One region of the Candidatus Enterococcus lemimoniae genome, then DNA from elsewhere that is predicted to be linked to it. Evidence: riboswitches for the same ligand, from Rfam matches in the RefSeq annotation. Region 1 holds a riboswitch; the other holds the start of a gene.
The links. Region 1 has a riboswitch for magnesium ahead of A5866_RS16945 (hypothetical protein). Riboswitches for the same ligand answer to the same signal wherever they lie in the genome.
Positions count from the first base shown of each region.

Region 2: linked by a shared signal. The riboswitch ahead of A5866_RS04540 (MgtC/SapB family protein) and the one ahead of A5866_RS16945 (hypothetical protein) in region 1 are both predicted to bind magnesium.

Region 1 covers NZ_CP147248.1:3,546,209-3,549,421, forward strand. Annotated here, with positions in the region: gene A5866_RS16925 (alpha-amylase family protein) at 1-533, shown strand, start outside; gene A5866_RS16930 (PTS lactose/cellobiose transporter subunit IIA) at 549-893, shown strand; gene A5866_RS16935 (SemiSWEET transporter) at 893-1,171, shown strand; gene A5866_RS16940 (DUF6483 family protein) at 1,314-1,664, shown strand; M-box (ykoK) riboswitch at 1,749-1,917, shown strand; gene A5866_RS16945 (hypothetical protein) at 2,039-2,239, shown strand; gene mgtA (magnesium-translocating P-type ATPase) at 2,303-3,213, shown strand, end outside.
Region 2 covers NZ_CP147248.1:938,067-941,279, reverse strand. Annotated here, with positions in the region: gene A5866_RS04545 (helix-turn-helix domain-containing protein) at 1-278, shown strand, start outside; M-box (ykoK) riboswitch at 845-1,014, shown strand; gene A5866_RS04540 (MgtC/SapB family protein) at 1,167-1,841, shown strand; gene A5866_RS04535 (GNAT family N-acetyltransferase) at 1,846-2,319, shown strand; gene mgtA (magnesium-translocating P-type ATPase) at 2,520-3,213, shown strand, end outside.

The sequences.
Region 1 (3,213 bases):
TTGTGGAACGAAGTTACCAACATTATTATTCTCATTTTCAAGCACCTGTTGGTCAAAAAACAAGTAATCCAGCAGTTACGGTAGCTGCGCAAGTAATCTATTACCCGTTTCCACTTTTTGACATGTATAAAAAACAAGGGGTAAAAGCATACAAAGAGTTGATTTTAGCTGGAATTGATTTTCTTTTAGAGGGAAGAAAACTAGTCAATAGTGACTTACCAACTTCAGCAGATGTAATATTGAACCATCAAGCGATTGAAAAAAGGATTATTTTAAATTTGCTACATTATATTCCAGAACGACGTGCATTAGATTTAGATACAATTGAAGACAAAATTCCATTATATAACCAAACTGTTCAATTGGATGTATCATTGATTGCGTTGAAGTTAGCTTTAAAAGAGTGTATGGTTGAAAGTCTTGTTCAAGTAACAGCTCAAAAGGAGTTGCCATTTGACATGATTGAAGGAAAACTAGTTTTTGATGTATCGAAGATTGATGGATATGAAATAATTGCCTTAACTTACAAATAGAAAGATGTGACAAATATGGATGGATTAGAATTAACAGCTTTTAATATTATCAGTACAGTAGGAACCGCTAAATCAAAAGTGATGGAGAGCATGGACTATGCAAGAAAAGGAAAATTTAAAGAGGCAGAACAGCTGATCAATGAAGCTAATGAATCATTACGAGCTGGAGAAAAGGAGCATTTTACTGTAATCACACAAGAAGCAAAAGAAAAAAATGTTGAACTTACACTGCTTTTTATGCACGCAGAAGATCAGTTGATGACAACTGTTGTGCTTAGAGATGTTGCAAACGAACTTCTAGAAATGAATAAAAATTTTTATGAATTAAAAAATCTAGTGGAAGAGTTAGCAGGAAAATGATGACACTATTAGGTGTAATAGCAGGTGTCTGTACCAGTATTTCATTTATTCCGCAAGCTATCCAGACAATCAAGACGAAACAAACGGAAGGGATTTCCCTAATTACGTACATTATGTTTGTCATAGGTGTGTTTTCATGGGTGATTTATGGGGCTTTAAATGGAGATATTGCCGTTTTACTGACGAATATTGTGACACTTATGCCCTGTTCTATTATTTTGTATTTGAAATTACAAGCAGTGAATGGTGTAAATAAAAAAGAGACTGAACGCAGTTAAATCTGTGTTTTAGTCTTTCTTATTTCTTTAGCATCTACTAACATGGCTTATGTTTAATGGTAGAATGAAAGAGTAGATTAGAAACTGATGAGTAAAATGAATTGGAAGTTTGGCTAAGGCTGAAAAGGAGAGTGACATAATAATGGCATACGAAGAAGATTGGTATATGAGACAATTAAAAATGGTCGTGTTTAATCCTTTTAAGAAAAGTTCAGCAGATCAAGTTATGCCAATGATTATGGTGATGGATGAAGGAACAGGAGAAAATTATTCTGTTCCAATTCAAAGTTATCTATCAGAGCTGATTTTGAAACAAGAAGTGAATCAAGCTGAAAATATCTTGTTTTTAGAATCTAAAAACATGACAAATGAGCAATTTGTGGGTCTTGGTAACTGGTTTTATGACCTCGTGGAGGAGTTATCAGATGAAGAGTTAACAATGGCTAATTTTTCAAGAACAGAAATCGCTCAAGGGAGAGCAGAATTAGCCTGAGCAATAAAAAAAGGTATTTTTGAATTATTTCGTTTTCTTTTGACAATTAGAAAAATATGAACTATGATGAATAAGGATTAAGAACTGAATAATTGTTAGGTGAGGCTCCTATTTGGACACATGCTACTGCCGCGAAAGAATCGAGAGACTCTTAGTTGGTTGAACAGGAATGATCGTGAAGGTCATTCATAACGTAGCTGATAAGAAATTATCTACGCCCTATAGTGCTAAAGCTCAACGATAGAGAAACTTTTATTTAAGTTGCTATTTTAACGCACACTCTATTGTTTAGTGTGCGTTTTGCTGTTTAACACAGATTGCGGAGCAATCTGATGTTAAACAGTACAAGGCGACTGAAAGGAGAGTTGTGACCTTTGTATGAATCACAGCGACTGGCTCCGCCAGAGCTGATGATGGACAGTACTTGGCGACCAAAGGGAGCGAAGTTCCGCAAAAAGAAACAAGCGGTCAGAAGAAAAACAAAAGCCCCATCTAAAAAAATCCATCGTTCCAAAATAAACAAAAAGAGAGGAAGAGCCGTATGGAAGACCCCAGTCATTCGAGAAATAAAATAAATGTCCCCTTCATCTTAGAAACGATGGAATTGAAATAACCTTTCTTTTCTCCTTCTAGATAAGATGAAGTGCAAGGAGGAAAAGAAAATGATGAATAAAAAAATAGTAGATTTAAAAAAAGCTACAAAAGATCAAGAGTTAAAAAAACTAGCAATGTTGTCTGAACGAGAATTAATGATGGAGCTTCGGACTTCAGAAAAAGGTTTATCCGAAGAAGATGCTAAACATCGATTAGAAGAATATGGTCCCAATGAAGTTTCTGCACAAAAACCAACACCAGCAATTATTATGTTTTTAGAAGCATTTAAAGATCCATTTGTTTATGTATTAGCTTTATTGATGGTTGTTTCAGCAGTTACAAAAGATTTTGAAGCAGCCCTTGTGATGGGGATCATGATTTTAGCTAGCGTTATTATTGCTTTTATTCAAGAATATCGCTCTCAAAAAGCAAGTTTGAGTTTAAAAGAACTTATTGAAAATACAACTGCTGTGACACGTGCTGGTCAAATAAAAGAAATTCCGATGGATGAAGTTGTACCAGGAGACATTGTGACTTTGGCGACAGGCGATATGATCCCAGCCGATGCGGTGTTGATTTGGACAAAAGATTTATTTATCAATCAATCGTCATTAACTGGTGAATCAATGCCAGTTGAAAAATTTGTAGATGCAGGGATCGATAAAAATTCCGAATCTGTTGCAGCCTTAGATATGCAAGATTTAGTCTTTATGGGAACGGATGTATTAAGCGGACAAGGAAAAGCGATTATTTTGAAAACAGGACAAAATACTTTCTTTGGCGACATTGCTAAAAATGCAACGACCCAACGTGGAAAAACGTCTTTTGACATCGGCTTGACCAAAGTCAGTAAGTTTTTGCTAAGAATGGTCATGATTCTGTTTCCGATCGTATTTTTGATCAATGGGATCACCAAAGGCGAATGGAGCGAAGCATTTTTCTTTGCAATTGCTGT
Region 2 (3,213 bases), 960 kb from region 1:
ATGCAATGGATAAAAGCACAAAGGGAATGATCATTTTTTTAGGTTTGACACTTGTTATAGGTGTGCCAAGTCTTATCATTTGGAAGGTAATGGGATTTATTCCCTTTTTACTTCTTTCGGCCATAACAATGTATTACGCTGTTAAGATAGAAAAATTGAAAAAGAAAAATAATATTAAGACGTACAAAGAGATTATTGCTTTTTCTGAAGGGAAGTCTAACTTAGATGAATTGAGAGAGCAACGAGATCAAAAAAATATTTTGGAGAAAGAATACTAATAGTATTAGTATTTACCCTGTTTTTTGGTGCATTAGCTTGGATTATTAAATTAGCAACTGTTTTCTTGATGAATCATTTATAAAAAGAACATGTAACATTTTAGTTATTTTCTAGTATTAAACTCAAATATCATTATGGGACAGATGCTAAACAGTAACTGTAGAGAATTTGACGTGTAACATTTTAAACTAAGCGATTCTAGAAGATAAAGGGACTGAACGAGTCAAAAGTAACTTAAATAAAATGTAAATTATCATAAAGTTGAGTAATGTTCAGAATCAGGACTTGCTCAGCTTTTTTTGTTTCCGCTATATAAACTAAATGTAAAAAAATACATAAAATTAAAAAGTACTAAAGTAAGGAGTGATGTTCAATTGAAACTTTTTTCATAGATTATCGATCGTTAAAAATCTTTATATTATATAGTAATATTGATTAATTCTTCCCTAACTACTACCGATATCAAAAAATATATTGAGACCTAAATAAACAACAATTTCCCACCCACCACCAAAATCCTACTTGACAATAATTTCTTCTTCTGTTAACTTGTTAGTGAATATAAAATATGATTTGTTAGGTGAGGCTCCTATACAAACATAGGCTACTGCCCAAAAATGTCGAGAGACGCCAATGGGTAGAACAGGAATTGTCGAATACAAGGCTTTTCATAAGGTAGCTAAGATGTTTGTCTTTACGTTGTATAGTGCCAAAACTCAACGACTAGATCAATGTCTTAATTTGTCATGCTTTTTTTTGGTGAATGTAGAGTGACTTTTCGCGGAGTTTTTGTGCGAAAAGTCACTTTTTTTGCGTCTAAGAAAATCGGATTTTATGTTCAATAATCGTCAAGGGGGAATGTATATGAATTTTTATTGATGTTATCAATGAGCTTGTTAGCAGGTAGTTTAATTGGTATTGAACGGCAATGGCGAAAAAAATTAGCCGGCGTACGTACAATGAGCTTGGTTTCACTTGGCGCTATGCTTTTTGTGTCCATATCTACCATGATCACAACGGAAACAAGTCCAACAAGGATTGCTGCACAAGTTGTTAGTGGCATTGGCTTTTTGGCAGGAGGAATTATTTTGCGAGATGGGTTTAGTGTGACCGGGCTAAATACGGCTGCGACTCTCTGGTGTACGGCAGCAGTGGGTGCAATGATCGGCGCCGGTTTTATTAAAGAAGGTTTTTTAGCCGCCATCGTTATCATGCTGGTGAATAGTGTGATTCGTTTTGCTTCGCAACGATTTGATCAAATGACGGAGAGTTATCGACCAGAAGAGCAAGTGAAAATGAAAAATTCATTTTTGATCGTCACTGGAAAATCAACTGCGGAACTCGCATTACGAACAGAAATGATGACACAGCTAGACCGCTACTATTTATCCTTTTGTCATTTTTTGTGTCTGGATCTTGCAGGAAATAATGTCCAGTTACAGGTAGAAATCGAACCAAATTCGAATCGTGAATTGGCCATGAAAGAGATCATTACACAGTTATCAAAAAACAAAGAGGTATTGGAAGTGTATCAATTATCAAAGGAGGAAGAATCATGGTAAAACAGTGTTCACTTTAATCAGATGGGATAGTCCTATTTATCGGGAAACATTAGCCTTACGCAATCAAGTATTAAAAGCAAGCGCAGGCAAACCCTTTCTAACGAAATCTGTTGTAGAAGAAAAACACGATATTCACTTAGTCATCAAAAAAGAGGATCGTGTGGTTGGCACTCTTCTTTTGCATCCTTGTGATTCAAACTGTATACAAATAAAACAAGTTGCACTAAGTCCAGACGTTCAAGGTCAAGGGTTGGGAAAGAAATTAATCGTTTATGCTGAGCAAGTTGCTCGAAATTTAAACTATGCCACTATTTTTTTGACGGGTCGAAAGCAGGCCTGGGGATTTTATGAAAAATTAGGCTATGTTAGTTTGATGGATGCCTATCAAGAAGACGAGTTACTCTTAAAAGTATTTAAAAAACGCATGGTAGACATAAGACATTTTACAAATCAGAGGGAGTTGAAAACAAATGGATGACAGTAGTTCGAGGCAACAGGGGTCACAGGAAAGAGTTGTACTAAAAAGGAGTCGATTATTATTATCTATTTGTTTTTAGTGCCCTTTTTTCTCCGAGCCCCTGCAAATAGGGAGCAATGTAAAAACACTAGGAAAAATGGTTATGCGTTTAGGTATTGGCGCAGGATCATGGTGGATTTTTTTGGAGAGAAGGAAACAAAATGGAAAGAAAAAAAAGAGCAATTCAAGAGATAGATTATGGCTTAATGGCTAGAAAAACAGTTGAAAGTATTTTTGAAACATTTCAAACATCAAAAAAAGGACTATCTGAAGTTCAAGCAGTTATGGCTCGAGATGAATATGGAGACAATACTATTTCCTACGGGAAAAAAACACCTTTATTCATAGAAGTCTTAAAAGCGTATATTACACCGTTTACCCTTGTTTTAATTGGTTTAGGAATTATGTCTTTTATTACAGATGTGGTTATCGCTGCACCGGAAGATCGTGACTATTTCGGTAGTGGTATTATCTTCACTATGGTCTTGATCAGTGGGACGATGACACTCATTCAATCTGTGCGCTCAAATCAAGCAGCCGAAAAATTGAAATCATTGGTTAAAGTCACCGCAGCGGTAAAACGGAAAAATAAATATGATGAAATTCCTATGGAAGATATTGTGTGTGGAGATATTGTCAGATTGTCAGCAGGAGATATGATTCCAGCGGATATTCGTTTGATTGCAACTAAAGATTTATTTATTTCTCAGTCTGCACTGACGGGGGAAAGTTATCCTGTTGAAAAACGGGCAGAGGCAATCATTACTAAAGATAGCAATGAAACGAGTTATGAGAATCTTGTGTTTATGGGCAGCAACGTTATAAGCGGAAGTGCTGAAGGCGTGGTCATTGCCA